2 regions of the Pseudoxanthomonas sp. 68-E7 genome follow, and region 2 is predicted to be linked to the other one. Evidence: riboswitches for the same ligand, from Rfam matches in the RefSeq annotation. Region 2 holds a riboswitch; the other holds the start of a gene.
The links. A riboswitch is a leader RNA that binds a small molecule or an ion and turns the genes downstream of it on or off. The one in region 2 is predicted to bind glycine.

Region 1: another riboswitch for glycine. It lies ahead of AC3DE2_RS00925 (trimeric intracellular cation channel family protein); the one in region 2 lies ahead of gcvP (aminomethyl-transferring glycine dehydrogenase).

What each region holds. Positions count from the first base shown of each region.
Region 1 covers NZ_JBYMTI010000001.1:187,750-197,858, forward strand. The annotation lists gene AC3DE2_RS00895 (TlpA family protein disulfide reductase) at 230-826, opposite strand; gene AC3DE2_RS00900 (protein-disulfide reductase DsbD family protein) at 823-3,156, opposite strand; gene cutA (divalent-cation tolerance protein CutA) at 3,160-3,492, opposite strand; gene groES (co-chaperone GroES) at 3,699-3,989, shown strand; gene groL (chaperonin GroEL) at 4,130-5,770, shown strand; gene AC3DE2_RS00920 (3-deoxy-7-phosphoheptulonate synthase) at 6,111-7,184, shown strand; gene AC3DE2_RS00925 (trimeric intracellular cation channel family protein) at 7,372-7,989, opposite strand; glycine riboswitch at 8,100-8,191, opposite strand; glycine riboswitch at 8,206-8,294, opposite strand; gene AC3DE2_RS00930 (GNAT family N-acetyltransferase) at 8,350-8,856, shown strand; gene AC3DE2_RS00935 (acyltransferase family protein) at 9,231-10,109, opposite strand, start outside.
Region 2 covers NZ_JBYMTI010000006.1:257,175-267,283, reverse strand. The annotation lists gene minE (cell division topological specificity factor MinE) at 1-49, shown strand, start outside; gene AC3DE2_RS16080 (tetratricopeptide repeat protein) at 131-913, shown strand; gene AC3DE2_RS16075 (hypothetical protein) at 910-1,422, shown strand; gene AC3DE2_RS16070 (YrbL family protein) at 1,424-2,113, shown strand; gene AC3DE2_RS16065 (M2 family metallopeptidase) at 2,157-4,175, shown strand; gene AC3DE2_RS16060 (metal-dependent hydrolase) at 4,456-4,995, shown strand; gene AC3DE2_RS16055 (hypothetical protein) at 5,048-5,476, opposite strand; gene AC3DE2_RS16050 (multidrug effflux MFS transporter) at 5,498-6,754, opposite strand; gene AC3DE2_RS16045 (VOC family protein) at 6,751-7,209, opposite strand; glycine riboswitch at 7,375-7,487, shown strand; gene gcvP (aminomethyl-transferring glycine dehydrogenase) at 7,540-10,109, shown strand, end outside.

The DNA of each region.
Region 1 (10,109 bases), on a different contig from region 2:
CAAAAGGGGGCGGGCACCCGCGTCAGCGGGTGACGGGGGATTTGCGGGGTGCGGGAGGAAAAAGCAAATCCCCCTCCATCCCCCTTTTTCAAAGGGGGAGGCGAGAAGTTCGTCCTGGTTCTGATAGCCCCCTTTGCAAAAGGGGGCGGGCACCCGCGTCAGCGGGTGACGGGGGATTTGCTTTGTGCGGAAAAGCAAATCCCCTCAATCCCTTTTCTGGAAGGCAACGCTAGCGCTTGGCCGCCCAGGTCGTGATCTCGCCTTCGACGAACGGCCCGATCTTCTGCTTGAGGATGCGGCCGTCGGCGCCGACCAGCACGGTGTAGGGCAGCACGCCCTTGGCATTGCCCAGCCAGATGCTGCTGTCGGCCGGACCGGGCGTGTCGAGCAGAATCGGATACCGCACCGGCACCCTGGCGAGAAAGTCGTTCACGCCCTCGACGGTGTCCAGCGCCAGGCCGACGACCTGCACGCCCTCGGCGCCCTGTTCGCGGGCGAAGCGATCCAGTTCCGGCATTTCCTTGATGCACGGGCCGCACCAGCTGGCCCATACGTTGATGAGCAATGGTCGGCCCCGGTACTGCGCGAGATCGACGGTCTTCCCGTCGGGACCGGGCAGGGCGATCTTCGGCATCGGATCGCCCACCTTCGCGGGCGTGACGCCCGGCGGCGGCGCGGGCGCGGTCGCGTTGGCGACGGTCTGCAAGGCCTGTTGTCCGGGTCCGGTGCGCCACAGCCAGCCGCTGTCGAAGGCATGGCTGGCGAGCAGGCCGAGTCCAGCCGCGGCCACCGCCACCCACAGCACGCGCGCGGTGGTGACCTTCATCGCGCGGCCCTCGCCAGCGCGTCCTCGACCATGGATTGGGTCAGCACGGTCGGCAGCACTTCACCCTCGCCGCCGCCGCGCGGATACACCACGTACAGCGGCACGCCGACCGCGCCGTGTTCCTCGAGGTAGGCGGTGATGGTGGCATCGACATTCGTCCAGTCGCCGCGCATCAGCACGCCACCGGCGTCGGCCAGCGCCTTGCGGAAAGGTTCGCGGTCCAGCACGGTCTTCTCGTTGGCCTTGCAGGTCACGCACCAGTCGGCGGTGATGTCGACGAACACGACCTTGCCCTCGGCGCGCAATGCGGCCAGGCGTTCGGGCGAGAAGGCCACGCTGTCCTGTGCACCGGCGGGCGCGGCGCGTTCGGGCAGCGGCAGGCGATGCGCCATCACCAACGGCGCGACGGCCGAAGCCAGCACCAGCAGCGCCAGCGCGCGCTGCACCGGCGCGGACCGCCAGCGCAGGCGCTGCAGCCACCATGCCGCCAGGGCCAGCAGCACCAGGCCGACCAGCACCAGCGCCACCGCGTCGATGCCGCGCTGGCGGCCCAGCACCCACAGCAGCCACACCGCGGTCAGGTACATCGGGAAGGCCAGCGCCTTCTTCAGCGCTTCCATCCAGGCGCCGGGACGCGGTAGCCGGTTGGCCAGCGCGGGGATGAAGCCGATCAGCAGGAACGGCAGCGCCAGGCCCACGCCCAGCATCAGGAACACCAGCAGCGCCAGCGGCACCGACGCGGCGAACGCGAACGCCAGCGCCGCGCCCATGAACGGCGCGGTGCACGGACTGGCCACCACCACCGCCAGCACGCCGGTGAAGAAATCGCCCGCCGGGCCGTGCCGGCGCGCCAGTCCATCGCCCGCGCCGGCCAGTCCGTAGCCGATCGCGAACACGCCGGACAGGCTCAGGCCGACCGCGAACAGCACATACACCAGCACGCCGATCACCAGCGGCTGCTGCAACTGGAAGCCCCAGCCCAGCGCCTGGCCGGCCGCGCGCAGCGCGATCGCCACGCCGCCCACCGCCAGGAAGCTCAGCAGCACGCCGGCGGTGTACCAGAGCGCGCGCGCCTTCGGCCGATCGCCGCTGGCCAGGGACAGCGCCTTCAGCGACAGCACCGGCAGCACGCAGGGCATCAGGTTGAGGATCAGGCCGCCGCCCAGCGCCAGCAGCAGCGCCAGCCACAGGCTGGTCGGGGTGCGCGAGGCGCGGCGCAGCGCGTCTTCCGGCGGCAGCGTGCGCGGCACTTCGGCGGCGGTCGTCGCGGCGCCGGTGTTCGCGTCGTCGACGGCGGATTCCGCATCCGGCCCGGCCGGGGCGGAAGTGGCCGGCACCTTGTCGGTTGTCGGAAGCGACGCGGGCGCAGCGGTGGCGGCAGCGCCCTCGGTAGCGGCGTCTGCGGCCGGCGTCAGCTTGCCGGCCGGAATCGACAGCGCGATCCGCCGGGTCATCGGCGGATAGCAGATGCCACCGGTCTGGCAACCCTGGAAGGTCACCCGCAGCGTGGCCTTGGTGGCCTTGGCGTGCTCGCGGGTCAGCGGCACCGGCACTTCGGCCTGATCGAAATAGACGATGACATCGCCGAAGTGTTCGTCGTGGTAAGCCTGCCCCTTCGGCCAGCGCGGTTTCTGCAGGCCGATGCCGGGCGCGCCTTCCAGCGCCATCGAAGTGCGGTCGCGGTAGACGTAATAGCCACGCGCCGGGGTGAAGCGCAGCAGCAGCTGGTTGCCGTCGAAGGCGATCGCTTCCACCGCGAAGGCGCGATCCTGCGGCAGCGGCGCGGCATCGACCCCACCCTTGCCGCCGCCCAGCAGCGACGAGGCGCCGGCACCGGTCAGCGAACCCAGCGGTACGAAGCCGCCGGCGTCATTGCCTGCCATGGCGGTCGCGCCGCCGGGCAGGTTCACGGTGAGGCTGCGGACCTGCGGCGGATAGCAGATGCCTGCATCCGCGCAACCCTGATACTTGATCTTGAGGGTGACCGAATCCGCGTCCGCGCCGGCCTGGCCGGGCAGGACCGCGGTCAGGCGGCCGCGGTAGGTCTCCACGTCGCCGAAGAATTCGTCGCGGTAGGCCTTGCCCTTGGGCAGCTGCAACGGTCTGGCGGTGAAGCCGCCGGCACTCACCTCGACCCCGGTCCGGTGCCGGTACAGGTAGTAGCCGTCGGCGATCTTCCAATGCACCTCGATGCGGTCGCGGCTGGGCGCGCTGACGCTGGGGACGAACACCTCATCGACCGGCGGCAGGTCCTGCGGGCGGATCTGGGCCTGCGCGGCGCAGGCGAAGGACAGCAGGCCCAGGGCCAGCAGGCGGGACAACCACGTCATCGGTCAGGGTTCCTCACGGGGCTCGCTGGTCTCCGCCGTCACCCACGCCAGATAGGCGGGCAGGCCGGCGGCGGCTTGGACCGCCAGCAGCTCGGGGAGTTCGTAGGGATGCAGTTCGGCCAGCCGGGCCGCCAGCGCGGGCAGCCGCGCGGCGGTGGTCTTGATGATCAGCTGGACCTCGTCGGTGGTTTCCACCGCGTCCCGCCAGCGGTAGACCGAGGTCATCCCGGGCAGGAGGTTCACGCAGGCCGCCAGCCGCTCGTCCACCAGCGTGCCGGCCAGGCGCCGGGCGCTGTCGGCATCGGGGCAGGTGCAGAAGGCGAGCAGGACGGACATAGGCCAGCGATTATCGCAGACGCCTCCTTGATCCCCGGTCCAAACTTTTTTCCGCGGCCAGCTCTTGAAAGGCTCCGGCCGGGCCCCATTTCCGTGCAATCCCGGTTCGCCGGGGTTTGTTTGCCCGCGTTGCTGGCACTCTCCCTTTCCGAGTGCTAACATCGCCGCCCTTTCCCAGTCCAATCAATCACTTAAAGAGGATTGAAATGAGCAATATCAAGCCGCTGTACGACCGCGTGGTCATCAAGCGTATGGAAGAAGAGAAGCTGTCCGCTGGCGGCATCGTGATTCCGGACTCGGCCACCGAGAAGCCGATCAAGGGTGAAGTCGTCGCCGTCGGCGAAGGCAAGGTCCTGGACAACGGCAACGTGCGCGCCCCGAAGGTCAAGGTCGGCGACAAGGTCCTGTTCGGCAAGTACAGCGGCACCGAAGTGAAGCTGGACGGCACCGACTACCTGGTCGTGAAGGAAGACGACATCTTCGCGATCCTCGGCTGATCGCCGAGGCGGGATTCGGCATTGGAGATTCGGGATTCGGACAAGCGCGACTTCTGCGCTGATCGAATCCCGACCCATTCCGCTCCCCGCCAACCCATCGAATCCCCAATCCCCAATATCGAATCCCGGAGTTAATACCCATGGCTGCAAAGGATATCCGTTTCGGCGAAGACGCCCGTTCGCGCATGGTGCGCGGCGTCAACGTGCTCGCCAACGCCGTCAAGGCCACCCTGGGCCCGAAGGGCCGCAACGTCGTGCTCGAGAAGAGCTTCGGCGCCCCGACCATCACCAAGGACGGCGTCTCCGTCGCCAAGGAAATCGAACTGGCCGACAAGTTCGAGAACATGGGCGCGCAGATGGTCAAGGAAGTCGCTTCCAAGACCTCCGACAACGCCGGTGACGGCACCACCACCGCCACCGTGCTGGCGCAGGCGCTGATCCGCGAAGGTTCCAAGGCGGTCGCCGCCGGCATGAACCCGATGGACCTCAAGCGCGGCATCGACAAGGCCGTGGTCGCCGCCGTGGCCGAGCTGAAGAAGATCAGCAAGCCCACCGCCGACGACAAGGCCATCGCCCAGGTCGGCACCATCTCCGCCAACTCCGACGAGTCGATCGGCAACATCATCGCCGATGCGATGAAGAAGGTCGGCAAGGAAGGCGTGATCACCGTCGAGGAAGGCTCGGGCCTGGACAACGAACTGGACGTCGTCGAAGGCATGCAGTTCGACCGCGGCTACCTGTCGCCGTACTTCGTCAACAACCAGCAGTCGATGACCGCCGACCTGGATGACCCGTTCATCCTGCTGCACGACAAGAAGATCTCCAACGTGCGTGACCTGCTGCCCGTGCTGGAAGGCGTGGCCAAGGCCGGCAAGCCGCTGCTGATCGTCGCCGAGGAAGTGGAAGGCGAAGCGCTGGCCACCTTGGTGGTCAACACCATCCGCGGCATCGTCAAGGTCGTGGCCGTGAAGGCCCCGGGCTTCGGCGACCGTCGCAAGGCGATGCTGGAAGACATGGCCGTGCTGACCGGCGGCACCGTGATCTCCGAGGAAGTGGGCCTGTCGCTGGAGAAGGCCACCATCAAGGATCTGGGCCGCGCCAAGAAGGTGCAGGTCTCGAAGGAGAACAGCACCATCATCGACGGCGCCGGCGACACCGCCGCCATCGAAGCCCGCATCAAGCAGATCAAGGCGCAGATCGAAGAGACCTCTTCGGACTACGACCGCGAGAAGCTGCAGGAGCGCGTGGCCAAACTGGCCGGCGGCGTGGCCGTCATCAAGGTCGGTGCCGCCACCGAAGTCGAGATGAAGGAAAAGAAGGCGCGCGTCGAAGACGCCCTGCACGCCACCCGTGCGGCCGTCGAGGAAGGCGTGGTCCCGGGCGGCGGCGTCGCCCTGATCCGTGCCAAGGCCGCCATCGAAGGCCTGAAGGGCATCAACGAAGACCAGACCCACGGCATCCAGATCGCCCTGCGCGCGATGGAAGCCCCGCTGCGCGAAATCGTCACCAACGCCGGCGAAGAGCCCTCCGTGATCGTCAACAAGGTCAAGGACGGTTCGGGCAACTTCGGCTACAACGCCGCCAACGGCGAGTTCGGCGACATGGTCGAGTTCGGCATCCTGGATCCGACCAAGGTCACCCGCACCGCGCTGCAGAACGCCGCGTCCATCGCCGGCCTGATGATCACCACCGAAGCGATGGTGGCCGAGGCCCCGAAGAAGGACGAGCCGGCGATGCCGCCGGGCGGTGGCATGGGCGGCATGGGCGGCATGGATTTCTGATCCGGCTTTCCACGCGGTACCGCGACACCGGAAAACCCCGCCGCAAGGCGGGGTTTTTCTTTGGGCCACCGCAGGCTGCTCCAGTGGGAAGGGCCGGGTGCTTGCAAATGAAACATTTTGCATCGCGGCAAACCTGTGCTATCAATGCACCCTCATGAACGCAGCCCGCGCCAGCTTTTACTTTTGGTACTACTTTCCGATGCCGCTGGCGGAGGAAGGACTGCGCTCACCCTGACGAAACGTTCAGACGCATTCCCGAAAGCCGCCAGCGAACCTGGCGGCTTTTTTGCTTCCGGGGCTGGCGACATCGAAAACAGACAAACAACCTGGAGATTCCCCGATGGCGCCCCATACCGACGACCTGCGCATCCGCAAGCTGGAACCGCTCACGCCTCCCGCCGAGGTGATCGCGGAACTGCCCTGCGATGAAGCCGTATCCGAAACCGTCACCCGCAGCCGGCAGGCGCTGCACGAGATCCTGCAGGGCCGCGACGACCGCCTGGCGGTGGTGATCGGTCCCTGTTCCATCCACGATCCCATCGCCGCGATGGAGTACGCGCAGCGCCTGCGCCCCTTGCGTGATGCGCTGGGCGGGGAACTGGAAATCGTCATGCGCGTGTATTTCGAGAAGCCGCGCACCACGGTGGGCTGGAAAGGGTTGATCAACGACCCCGGCCTGGACGGCAGCTTCCGCATCAACGAAGGCCTGCGCCTGGCGCGCGGCCTGCTGCGCAACATCAATCGCCTGGGCCTGCCGGCTGGCTGCGAATACCTGGACACCACCTCGCCGCAGTACATCGCCGACCTGGTGGCATGGGGCGCGATCGGCGCACGCACCACCGAGAGCCAGATCCATCGTGAACTCGCCTCCGGCCTGTCGTGCCCGGTCGGCTTCAAGAACGGCACCGACGGCAACGTGAAGATCGCCGCCGACGCGGTCAACGCGGCTTCGCATCCGCATCATTTCCTGGCCGTCACCAAGGAAGGCCGATCGGCCATTGCCGCCACCACCGGCAATCCGGATTGCCACGTGATCCTGCGCGGCGGCAAGGCGCCGAACTACGACGCCGGCAGCGTCGAGGCGGCCAGCCGGGTGCTGGCGAAGGCCGGCCTGGCGCCGCGCCTGATGATCGACGCCAGCCACGCCAACAGCCTGAAGGATCCCGAGAACCAGCCCGCGGTCATCGAGGACATCGCCGCGCAGATCGAGGCCGGCGAGACCCGCATCATCGGCGCCATGATCGAAAGCCATCTGGTCGCCGGCCGCCAGGATCTGGTACCGGGCCAGACGCTGGCCTACGGGCAGAGCATCACTGATGGCTGCATCGGCTGGGATCGTTCGGTCGCGGTGCTGGAACGACTGGCGGCCGCGGTGCGCCGCCGCCGCGAACGCAACGTGTCGCAGGCGGCGTAACGGGAAAAATCGCGGGCCGCAGGAGTGGCCCGGGTGCGAAGGCGATCCGTCTCCCTCTCTCCGGATCGCCGGCGCAGTTCCCGGAGCCGCTCCTGCGTGGTGCGGAGGTCTTCGCCACGGTGATGTCCTTTCCTGCCACCGCGTGTGATTTGCTTGCGCGGCTTATTGGGGAAGGGCTCGCGGCCGGTCAGTGGACTTCGTCGCGGTAGACGAACTTCGGCACGTCCCAGTTGTAGCGGATCGCCATCAGCCGCAGCAGGAAGCCACCGCCCAGGCAGCCCAGCGTGGTGGTGGACTCGTTCACTCCCTCATGCAGCAGGAGCAGATACGCCGCGCCGGTGAGCAGCGACACGCTGGCATACAGTTCCTTGTGGAACAGCAGCGGGATTTCATTGCAGAGCACGTCGCGCAGGACACCGCCGAAGGTGCCGGTGAGCATGCCGGCGATCACCACGATCACCGGCGCGTGCCCGGCCTCGCGCGCGATCGCGCAGCCGATCAGGGTGAAGGCGACCAGGCCCAGCGCATCCAGCCACAGGAAGGCCTGGCGCAGGTGGTGCATCCAGCGGGCGACGAAGGTGGCGACGATGGCTGCGCCAATCGTGTAGCCCAGGTACTCGGGATGCTTGACCCAGCCCAGGGGATAGTGGCCCAGCACGATGTCACGCAGTGAACCGCCGCCGAGCGCGGTGACCGAGGCGATGATGACGACGCCGAACAGATCCATCCGCCGGCGGCCGGCGGACAGCGCGCCGGTCATGGCTTCGGCGGTGATGGCGACGAGGTAGATCAGGGACAGCAACATGTCGGGTATCCGGCAGGAAAGTGGCCGGAACCGGCGTGGGTGCGCACGCGGCAGCCACGCGCCAGGGGCGCGCGGGGCAAGGCGCTCGCATCAAGACCGGAATCCGGTGCCGCTCCCGCTGTCCTTTTGCCTGAGAGTTCGGCGGCGTGGGCCGCTTGCCCCTTCGGCGGGTCATCGAAGACCTCTCTCCAGATCGGCGTGGGTGGACGCAGTGGATGGCTGCCGACGGCAACCGGGCCTGAGCGATTATGGGAGCCTGCGCCTTCGGCGGGAGCCGCGTGGCTCCACTCTCCTGCATCCGGCGCGCACTTTAGCAGAGCCGGATGTGAAAATGCCGGCTCCGTTCGTCCACCTGTCGCCATGATCGCCTACGCCCTGCGCACCGAAACGCCCTCCGACCTGCCCGCCATCCGCGCCCTGATCAGCGAGGCCTTCGCCGGCGCCGAGCACAGCAGCGGCACCGAGGCGGCGATAGTCGACGCCCTGCGCGCGCGCGCCGAACTGAGCCTGGCGCTGCTGGCGGAACAGGGCGGCCGGGTGATCGGACATGTGGCGTTTTCGCCGGTGGTCATCGACGACGGCGCAGCCGGCTGGTACGGACTGGGACCGGTGGCGGTGGCGCCGGATCGACAGGGCGTGGGCGTCGGTGCCGCGCTGATCGAAGCCGGCTTGGCCCGGCTGCGCCAGGCCGGCGCGGGTGGCTGCGTGGTGCTGGGGGATCCCGGTTACTACGCGCGCTTCGGATTCGCGCACGACGCCGCGTTGCGCTACGAAGGCGCGCCGGCCGAATACTTCATGGCGCTGACCTTCGATGGCAGTCGTCCGCAGGGCGCGGTGAGTTACAGCCTGGCGTTCGAGGCTTCCTGACGAAGTCGCCGGCAGGCGCGCGTCCTGCTGCGGTTCGGAAAAATGGCATCCATCCGCGGATGCCGCATCTCCGCCTTCCTTTGCTTCGCCCTTCGGAGAAGGGGGATTGAGGGGATTTGTGCTCAGCCCCAAAAGCAAATCCCCCGTCGCCCGCTGCGCGGACGCCCGCCCTCTTTTTTAAAGGGGGCTAAAAGAGCACTGGAAGTGCTCTGCTTTTCCTCCCCCTTCGAAGAAGGGGGACCGAGGGGGATTTGCTCTCCGCGCCAAAAACAAACCCACCGTCACCTGCCACGCCGGGACCCGCTCCTTTTCACTTTCAACATCCGAATGGCGGGTCAAGAGGGTCATGAAGGACGTCAACCCGCAACAGCGCTTCAGCGGTATTCCAACCCGCGCGGCTTGCGCCGCCCGTTGAGCCAGGCGCCGATGAAGCTGTTGCGTACCAGCAGGTCGTAGCTTGACAGCAGCAGCGCCATCGAAACCAACAAGACCACCAGGAACTCCACGAACCACGGCCATTGCACGCGCGACATCGCCACCTGCATCGCCATCACCACCGGCAGGTGCGCGAAATAGATCCAGTACGAAGCATCGGCCAGGTAGCGGCGAATCCGGCTGTGTCCGGACAGGAAGCGCAGCCCCATGCCAACCAGGGCGAAGCTCCAGCTCCAGCCGGCGATGGAATAGGCCACCGCGTAGGCCAGCGTAACCATGTCCCGGGGCGCGGCGACCAGTTGCGGCGCAAGCCCGATGTGCAGCATGCAGCCGATGGTCGCCACGACCGCAATCGCCAGGTGCAGTGGCCAGTGGCCGGCCCAGCCCCGCAACAGTTGCGGTTGCCGATGCAGCAGCCAACCCAGGCCGAAGGCGCTGCCGAAAGCGATCCACGCCGCCAGGCTGGGATACAACGACTGGTCCGGTGTCGGGATGCCAAACCAGGCGAACCACGAGGCATGCGTGGCCAGCGCGGATCCCAGCGGTATCGCAAGCAGCAGCGGGCCGATCGGCGAGGCGAACAGGCGCACGCCGGCATCGGCGGCGCGTTGCACGAATGCGCTGCGGCCAAGCGTGGCACGCACCAGCATCGCGGCGATGTAGCACAGCAGCAACACGTACAGGAACCAGAGATGCGTGAGCGGGAAATGGCGCGGCGACAGCGGCGGGGTGGGAGGGGCTTCGGGCATCTTTCCGTTGTTGACCAGCCAGGCGTTCCATGCCGCCACCGCGAGGATCGCCATCAGCATCGGGAACCA
Region 2 (10,109 bases):
ACACGACGTGCTCGACATCTCGGTCGCCCTGCCGGAAGGCCAGGGCTGACCTGGGGCCTCGTCCCGAGCCGGCCCGCGCCGGGCCGGCTCATGCCATAGTCGGCAAACCTTCACCGCCAGGATTTCCGACGTGGATGCCCAATCGTTTTGCCGTTGCCGGCGTGGCTTGATCATGGTCACCGCGTTGTGGGCCACGACCGCGATGGCCCAGTCCGCTGCGCCGGCTCCGGATTCCCCGGCGCCGGAAGCCTCCACCGGCACCCAGGCCGATCCCTGGCAGGCCGAGCAGGACAAGCGCATCGGTCTGGGCGATGAACTGCTGAAAAAAGGCCAGCCCGAAGCCGCCATCCGGGAGGCGTTCGATCCGGTCATCCAGGCCTACGAAGCGCGCTACGCGGGCGACGGCAAGATCTACTTCAGCTCCCGCGACTCCGCCGAGACCCTGATGTACCTGTTGGGGGTGGCCGCCGAACACGACCGCGGCGAGGGGCGCGGCGATGCCGTGGCGCTGGGGCCGACCTGGGCCCAAGGCTACTACGGCAAGGCCTACGCACTCATCGAACTGAACCGCTTCGACGAGGCCGCCACGGCGCTGGACCGGGCCCTGGAGCTCTCGCCGGCCAACTCGCAGTTCCTGACCGAACGCGGTTATGTGTACCGCGCCAGCCGCGAGTGGGACAAGATGCTGGCCAGCAACCAGGCGGCACTGGAGCATGCGCAGTTCACCCCGGAATCACTGCGCGAGGGCGTACGCGCACGCGCGTTGCGGGGTGCCGGCTATGCCCTGATCGAACTGGACCGGCTGGACGAAGCCGAACGTCATTTCCGCGATTCGCTGAAAATCGAACCCGAGAACCAGGTCGCCTTGGGCGAGCTGGATTACATCAAGCAGCTGCGCAAGAAAAAACCATGAACGCCCCCGCCCCGCCCTCCGCCGAACCCGAAGTCCTGCGCGTGCGTGATCGCGTGTTCGCCGATCTGGCGGAACTGCTGGCCTGCTACGGGCTGCGCCTGCATCACGTGGCCGACGGCGAGAAGATTCCCGGCAGCTTCTGGGGCGAACCGGAAGCCGGCGTGATCGCCGACAACGTCTATGTGCGCGGCGACACGCCGCTGCATTCGATGCTGCACGAGGCCTGCCACCTGATCGTGCTGACCCCGGAGCGACGCGCGGCGGTGCACACCGACGCCACCGATTCGGACATCGAGGAAGACGCCACCTGCTACCTGCAGATCCTGCTGGCCGACGGCATTGCCGGCGTCGGACGCGGGCGCCTGATGGCGGACATGGACGCCTGGGGCTATTCGTTCCGGCTGGGCACCACCCGCGACTGGTTCGAAGGCGACGCCGAGGACGCGCGCAGTTGGCTGGGCGAGCGGGATCTGCTGGTGCCCCGCTTCGGACAGCGGCACGCGGCCTGACATGCCCGCCACACCGCACGCGCCCTACCCGCCGCTGGGCGCGCATTGGGACGGCCTGACGGTGCTGGCGCGCGGCGCCAATCGCCTGTGCGCGGCGGACCCGGACGACGCCGGGCATTGCCTCAAGTTCGAACTCGCGGCCGTTGAACGCACCCGTGCGGGAACGCGCGCGCGCCTGCGCCGCCTGCTGGCGCGGCACCTGCCCGCGCTGGGCGAGAACGCCACCGAACTGCGTGCATGGCAACGCCTGCATGCCCGGATTGGCGAGCGGCTCGACGCCTGGCTGGCGCCCTGCCGGGGCATCGTTGACACGCGCTGGGGACCGGCGCTGCGCTGCGCGCTGATCCGCGATGCCGACGGCGGGCCCGCGCGCAGCCTGTACGCACATCTGTTCGACGGCAGCCCGCATACCCCGGCCTCGCTATGCACCGCGGTCGATGCGATCGAACGGGAACTGCTGGCCCACGACGTGCCTCTGTTCGATCTGAATGCCGGCAACTTCGTCGTCACCGGCGCCGGCGCGGAACCCCGGCTGGTCTGCGTGGATGCCAAGTCCACCCTGAGCAGCAAGGAAATCCTGCCGTTCTCGCGCTGGTCGCGACGCTTGATGCACCGCAAGATCCGGCGCCGGGCCGAACGGCTGCGCCAGCGCATCCGCGCCGCCCTTGCGGACGCACCGCCGCCGCACTAGCCTTCCGGGTTCCTGCGCCCGCCGCACCCCTGAAGGACATCCCGTGAAGCAACGCCATCTCCTGCTCGCACTCGCCATCGGCGCCAGCGTGCTGGCCCTGTCCGCCTGCAACAAGGACGACGCCCAGGACGCCGCCGCGCCGGCCGCCGCCCCCAAGGGCGAGACCGCGGATCAGTTCATCGCCCGGGTGAACCAGGAACTGCGCAAGATGTATCCGGAAATCACCGCCTCGCAGTGGTTGTCCAACACCTACATCAACGACGACAGCCAGTTGCTGGAAGCCAAATACAACGAGCGCTACCTGGCGCAGCTGAACGTGTGGATCGAGCAGGCCAGGAAGTTCGAGGGCCAGCAGATGTCGCCGGAAACCGCGCGCGCCATCCAGTTGCTCAAGCTGTCCACCGCCATGCCCGCGCCGAAGGATCCGGCCAAGCTGGAGGAACTCACCAAGCTGGCGTCCAAGATGGGTGGCATGTACGGCGCGGGCAAGTACTGCACGGGCGAAGGCGACGCCAAAAAGTGCCGCGATCTGGGCCAACTGGAAGACGTGCTGCGCAGCAGCCGCGACTACGACGCGCAACTGGATGCCTGGCAGGGCTGGCACACCATCGCCCAGCCGATGCGCAAGGACTACACCCGCTTCGCCGAACTGGTCAATGAAGGCGCCAAGGAACTGGGTTACGCCGACGCCGGCGAAATGTGGCGCAGCGGCTACGACATGACCCCGGCGGAAATCGCCGCCGAGACCGATCGCCTGTGGGGCCAGGTCAAGCCGCTGTACGAACAGCTGCACTGCTACACCCGCACCAAGCTGCAGGCCACCTATGGCGTGGAGAAGGGCCAGGTCAACGGCATGCTGCCGGCGCACCTGACCGGCAACATGTGGCAGCAGGACTGGGGCAACCTGTGGGACATGCTGCAGCCGTACAAGAACGCCGGCAGCCTGGACATCAGCGAGGCGCTGAAGGCGCAGTACCAGGCCGACTTCGTCAAGGAACTGGGCAAGGCCGGCCCGGCGCCGACGACCGAACAGCAGTTCCAGGCCGAACGCGCCGCGCAGCTGGCGGTGGCCAGGCAGATGACCGAACGCGCGCAGGATTTCTACGTGTCGCTGGGCATGCCCAAGCTGCCTGAGAGCTACTGGTCCAAGACCCAGTTCATCAAACCGCTGGACCGCGACGTGGTCTGCCACGCCAGCGCCTGGGACATGAACATGGGCGGCGAACCCGGCGGCGGTCCGGACGTGCGCACCAAGATGTGCATCAAGCCCAACGAGGAAGATTTCACCACCATCTACCACGAGCTGGGCCACGTCTATTACTACCTGGCCTACAACAAGCTGCCGCCGCTGTTCCAGAACGGCGCGCATGACGGCTTCCACGAGGCCATCGGCGACACCATCGTGCTGGCGATGACGCCGGATTACCTCAAGTCCATCGGCCTGGTCGGCGATCAGCAGCAGAGCCACGACGCGCTGATCAACGCGCAGATGCGCATGGCCCTCGCCAAGGTCTCCTTCATGCCGTTCGGCCTGATGATCGATCGCTGGCGCTGGGGCGTGTTCGACGGTTCGATCAAGCCGGCCGACTACAACCGGGCCTGGTGGGATCTGAAGGCGCGTTACCAGGGCGTGGCGCCGGTGAGCGCGCGCGGCGAGGACTTCTTCGATCCGGGCGCCAAGTACCACGTGCCGGGCAACACGCCGTACACGCGCTACTTCCTCTCGCACATCCTGCAGTTCCAGTTCTACAAGGGCCTGTGCGACGCCGCCGGCTACAAGGGCCCGCTGTACAACTGCAGCTTCTATGGCAACAAGGTCGCCGGCCAGCGCTTCTGGGCAATGCTGGAAAAGGGCGCCAGCCAGCCGTGGCAGGCCACGCTGAAGGAACTCACCGGCACCGAGAAGATGGACGCCAGCGCGGTGCTGGAATACTTCGCGCCGCTGCAGGAATGGCTGAAGCAGCAGAACGAAGGCCAGACCTGCGGTTGGCAGGCACCGCCGGCCGCGACCACCGCGGCCGCACCCGTGGCGCCGGCGGAACCGGCTAAAAAGAAGGGCTGACCTCCCCTTGCGGGAACTGGACAGGGCCGGCGCAAGCCGGCCTTGTTCGTTGCGCGGTCGGATAACGCCGTGTTGTGGCGAAAGTGCGTCGCCTGCGGGCAGGCCCCAGGCATTCCAGACTCGGCTGGCGCGGCCGGACGGATGCCGATTCGGCGCGCGCTCCCCATGGCCTGTTCGCGATGTCCGGATCACGCGACAGGATTTCGACCTCCACCGCCCTGCTTCACCGTCACTTCAAGGACGGCGGCGATGCTGGCGCCCCGCCTTGATGGAATCACGCATGCCCACCGTCTTCGCCCATGCCCTGGTGCCCGCCGCGATCGGTCTTGGCCTCGGTCGCCGGCGCATTCCACCGCGCTTGCTGCTGGCCGGCGCGATGGCGGCGATGCTGCCGGATGCGGATGTGGTCGCGTTCAAGTTCGGCATCGCCTATGCCGATGCGCTGGGCCATCGCGGCGCCAGCCATTCCATCGTGTTCGCGCTGGTCATGGGCGCATTGGCCGCGCTGTTCCGGCGGTCGCTGCGCACGACGGCGATGGGCGCCTTCCTCTTCGTCGGCCTGTCCGCCCTGTCCCATCCCCTGCTGGACATGCTGACCAACGGTGGCCTGGGCGTAGCCCTGCTGTGGCCGTGGTCGGAGCAGCGTTTCTTCGCACCGTGGCAGGTCATCGAAGTATCGCCGTTCGCACACCGCTTCTTCAGCGCGCGCGGCGTGGAGGTACTGCTGTCCGAGGCCCGCTGGATCGGCCTGCCGGCGCTGCTGCTGACGGCAACGCTCGCCGCGCCCCGCCGCCTGTGGGAGCGACGTCAGTCGCGATGAAGCATCCCGAGCGTCCCGGTCGCGACTGACGTCGCTCCTGCGGGGACATCCTTCAATGCTGGGTGGGCGCCGCGTCCGCTTCGGCATCGGCCTCTTCGCCGCCGGCGCGCATGTCCGCTTCCAGCTTCTTCTCGAAATCTTCCAGGCTCATGCCCTGCGCCGCGGCTTCGATGACCGCGGTGTCGCGCAGTTCGTCCGAATAGACCAGGCGCACCGGCTGGCCGTTGGCCTCGTGCAACGCGGCGGCGCGCTTGATCATCGCCAGCACTTCGGCGGCGCTGTCGGAACTGCCGGCGATGCGGCCGTCCATGCCCAGCACCCACACGCCGGCCTGGCGCACGATACCGGCCAGCAGATCACCCTGCGGATTGCGCAGTTCGGCATGCGGCTCGATCGCCGGCGCGTTCGCGCGGGCCAGGTTGCGCGCCTTGATCACCTTGCGCTTCTTGGCGTCGCGGCGGGCCTTTGAATTCGTGGACATCGGGGATTCCTTGATTGAAGCTCAGATTTGATCGGTGGGTTCCAGCGCCGCGGGTTCCTTCGGGCAGGCCTCGGCGCGCTTGCTCACATGGGCTTCCCAACGCCACATCACCCAACCGCCCAGCGTGAGCACGCCCGCGCCCAGCGCCAGCCACAGGCCATGACGGCTCAGCAGCGCCGAGATCACGCCGGCGATGATGGTGTTGATCAGCAGGTTGCTGAAGGCCTGCAGCGACGAGGCCGCGCCACGCTGGCGCGGATACATGTCGAGGATGGCCAGGGTGAGGATCGGGAAGATCAGCGCCACGCCGAACGCGGACAGGCACATCGGCAACACCGCCCACGGAATGCCGATGGCGTCGCCGGCCCACGCGTTGTAGGCGATGTTGGCGATCGTCGACACGCCCATGCAGGCGAAGCCGATGCGGGTCAACCGGGTGCCGCTGATGCGTCCGGCCGCGCGCCCGGACACGAACGCGCCCAGGGTCATGCCGCCGATGGTGGGCAGGAACAGCCAGGCGAACTGCTGCTCGTTCAGGCCCAGCCGATCCATCACGAAAATGGGCGCCGAGGCGATGTACAGGAAGATGCCGCCGAAACTCAGCGAGCCGGCCAGCGCCAGCCGCTGGAAGCGCGGATTCAGGGCGATGGCGAAGTAATCGCGCAGCAGGTGCTTCGGCGAGACCTTCACCCGCACTTCCGGCGGATGCGTCTCCGGCAACCACACGCCCACCGTCAGCAGCAACAGCAGCGAGAAGCCGGCCAGGAACCAGAAGATCACCGGCCACGCGCTCCAGCCCAGGATCCAGCCGCCGATGATCGGCGCGATCGCCGGGGCGATGCCGAAAATCATCGACACCTGGCTCATCAGCCGCTGCGCGTCGTCGCCGTGCAGCACGTCGCGGATCACCGCGCGGCCGACGATGAAGCCCACGCCGGCGGAGAATCCCTGCAACGCGCGGAACAGCAGCAGCGTGGCCATGTCCTGCGACAGCGCGCAGCCGATCGAGGCCAGCAGGAACACGAACAGGCCGCCCAGGATCACCTTGCGCCGGCCGAACGCGTCCGACAGCGGACCATGCACCAGGCTCATCAGCGCATAGGTCAGCAGGTACACGCTGATCACCTGCTGCATCGCCAGCTTGTCCACGCCCAGCTGCGAACCCATCGCATTGAACGCGGGGAAGATGGTGTCGATGGAGAACGGGCCGAACATCGCCAGCCCGCCCAGCAACAGGGCCAGGCGGCGGTTGGACGGCAGCTTGCGGACGCCGGTCATGGCGCGCTCCCGGCGGCGGCGGACGGATCCACCGGTGGCGAGGTCGGCGGCCCCTTCAGCTCGACCGTGTTGCCTTCCGGATCCTCCAGGTACTGGGACGGCCCCATGCCGTCGGCACCATAGCGCTCGCCGAACTCGCCCAGGTTCGCCCCGGCCGCCTGCAGGTAGGCCGCCAGCGCCTCGCGATCGAAGGGTTCCACCCGCAGGCACAGATGATCGACATTGCGGCCGCCGGCGCCCGGCGCGGCCCCGCCCAGCCGGCCCAGCTTGCCGTCCACCGGGACCAGGTCGATCAGCGACTCCCCGGCCCGCAGTTGCAGCAGGCCCAGCTCCGGCCGGTCCCGCTCCACGGCGCAGCCCAGCACCCCGCAATAGAAGGCGCGCATGGCCGCCAGGTCGCGGACACGCAGGACCACGTGGTCCAGGCGCAGCAGTCGGAAGGGGGGCGCATTCATGAACAGGGATGCCGGCGCGGGGAGCCGGACATGGTAAGGCCAACCGGGACGGTGCGGGCGGCCGCAGGCTATAATCCGCGCCGCAAGACCAGGTGGGAGAAGCGGGGAAACCCGCTGCCGAAGGCGCAAACGCCCGTAATCGCTCAGGCCCGATACCACCGCCGCTGCAAACACTCTGGAGAGATCGGCCACGCGCCGGCGCCGAAGGGGCACGAAGCACCCCGCGACCTCGTCCGCGGCGCTTCCAAACTCTCAGGCAAAAGGACAGAGGGGCACCCACGTGCGCACTTCGCACGCCCGGCTTCATGCCTTTTCCGGATGCCCCTGCCCATGTCCCAGACTCCGTCCTCGCTTCGCGATCTCGAGCACCACGACGCTTTCATCGCCCGCCACATCGGTCCCAACGATGCCGAAATCGCGCACATGCTGCGCGTGGTCGGCCACGACTCGCTGGAGGCGATGACCGACGCCATCGTCCCGGCCAACATCAAGTCCGCCGCGCCGCTGGCCCTGCCCGCCGCGATGACCGAAGAGGAAGCGCTGGCCAAGATCCGCGCCGTCGCCGACAAGAACCAGGTGTTCAGGAGCTTCATCGGCCAGGGCTACTACGGCACCCACACCCCCAAGGTGATCCTGCGCAACATCCTGGAGAACCCGGCCTGGTACACCGCCTACACCCCGTACCAGGCGGAAATCTCGCAGGGCCGCATGGAAGCGCTGATCAACTTCCAGACCATGATCACCGACCTGACCGGCATGGAAATCGCCAGCGCCTCGCTGCTGGACGAAGCCACCGCCGCCGCCGAGGCGATGACCCTGGCCAAGCGCTCGGCCAAGTCCAAATCCAACGTGTTCCTGGTCGCCGGCGATACCCATCCGCAGACGATCGAAGTGCTGCAGACCCGCGCCGAACCGCTCGGCCTGACCGTCGAGATCGTGCGGTCGACCGACGCGTTCCATGAAAAGCTGGCCGCCGGCGACTACTTCGGCGTGCTGGTGCAGTACCCTGCCTCCAGCGGCTGGCTGGAGGAATGGGGCCGCGACGCGGAGATCATCCATGGCCACCAGGCGCTGTTCGTCATGGCCACCGATCTGCTGGCGCTGACCCTGCTCAAGACCCCGGGCGAAATGGGCGCCGACATCGTGGTCGGCAACACCCAGCGCTTCGGCGTGCCGTTCGGCTTCGGCGGCCCGCACGCGGCCTTCATGGCCTGCCGCGACGCCTACAAGCGCTCCATGCCTGGCCGCCTGATCGGCGTGTCGGTGGACGCCGACGGCAATCCCGCCTACCGCCTGACCCTGCAGACCCGCGAGCAGCACATCCGCCGCGAGAAGGCCACCTCCAACATCTGCACCGCGCAGGTGCTGCTGGCGGTGATGGCCTCGATGTACGCGGTCTACCACGGTCCGGAAGGCCTGACCCGCATCGCCAGCCGGGTGGCCCGCCTGACCGCCATCCTCGCCGAAGGCCTGCGCTCGCTCGGCCATGCGTCCGTGCATGCCAGTGCGTTCGACACCCTGTGCATCGACGCCGGCGACGCCGCCCAGGCGATCCTGGCCCGCGCCAAACTGGCCCGCATCAACCTGCGCGTGCGCGGCAACGGCTCGCTGTGCATCTCGCTGGACGAAACCACCACCCGCGCCGACGTGGAAGCGCTGTGGAGCGTGTTCGCCAATCCCGGCGCCTCCCTGCCGACCATCGACGCGCTGGACGCCACCGCGCCGTCGCTGATTCCGGAAGCCCTGCGCCGCACCAGCGCGTTCCTGACCCACCCGGTGTTCAACACCCACCACAGCGAGCACGAGCTGCTGCGCTACATGCGCGCGCTCGCTGACAAGGATCTGGCGATGGATCGCACCATGATCCCGCTGGGCAGCTGCACCATGAAGCTCAACGCCACCGCCGAGATGATCCCGGTGACCTGGCCGGAGTTCGGCAACCTGCATCCGCTGGCGCCCGCCGACCAGGCGCAGGGCTACAAGGAACTGATCGACGGCCTGGAAGCCATGCTGGTCGAATGCACCGGCTACGACTCGGTCAGCCTGCAGCCCAACTCCGGCGCGCAGGGCGAGTACGCCGGCCTGCTGGCCATCCGCGCCTACCACCGCTCGCGCGGCGAGGCCAAGCGCGACATCTGCCTGATTCCCGAATCCGCGCACGGCACAAACCCGGCCAGCGCGCAGATGTGCGGCATGCAGGTGGTGGTCACCAAGTGCGACAGCAACGGCAACGTCGATGTCGAGGACATCCGCCGCGCCGCCGAGAAGTACAGCGATCGCCTGGCCGCGATCATGATGACCTACCCCTCCACCCACGGCGTGTTCGAAGAGGACGTGGTGGAGATCTGCAACATCATCCACCAGCATGGCGGCCAGGTGTACACCGACGGCGCCAACATGAACGCGCTGGTCGGCGTGGCCAAGCCGGGCAAGTGGGGTTCGGACGTTTCCCACCTCAACCTGCACAAGACCTTCTGCATTCCGCACGGCGGCGGCGGCCCGGGCGTGGGCCCGTGCGCGGTCAAGTCGCACTTGGCACCGTTCCTGCCGCGCACGCTGGGCGGCGAAGGCGACGTGGGCATGGTGTCGGCGGCCAGCTTCGGCAGCGCCAGCATCCTGCCGATCAGCTGGATGTACATCACCCTGATGGGCGCGGCCGGCCTGCGCAAGGCCACCCAGGTGGCGCTGCTCAACGCCAACTACATCGCCAAGCGCCTGGCCCCGCACTACGAGACTCTGTACACCGGCCGCAACGGCCTGGTCGCGCATGAGTGCATCCTGGATCTGCGTCCGCTCAAGGACGCCACCGGCATCAGCGCCGAGGACGTGGCCAAGCGCCTGATCGACTTCGGCTTCCACGCCCCCACCCTGAGCTTCCCGGTGGCCGGCACGCTGATGGT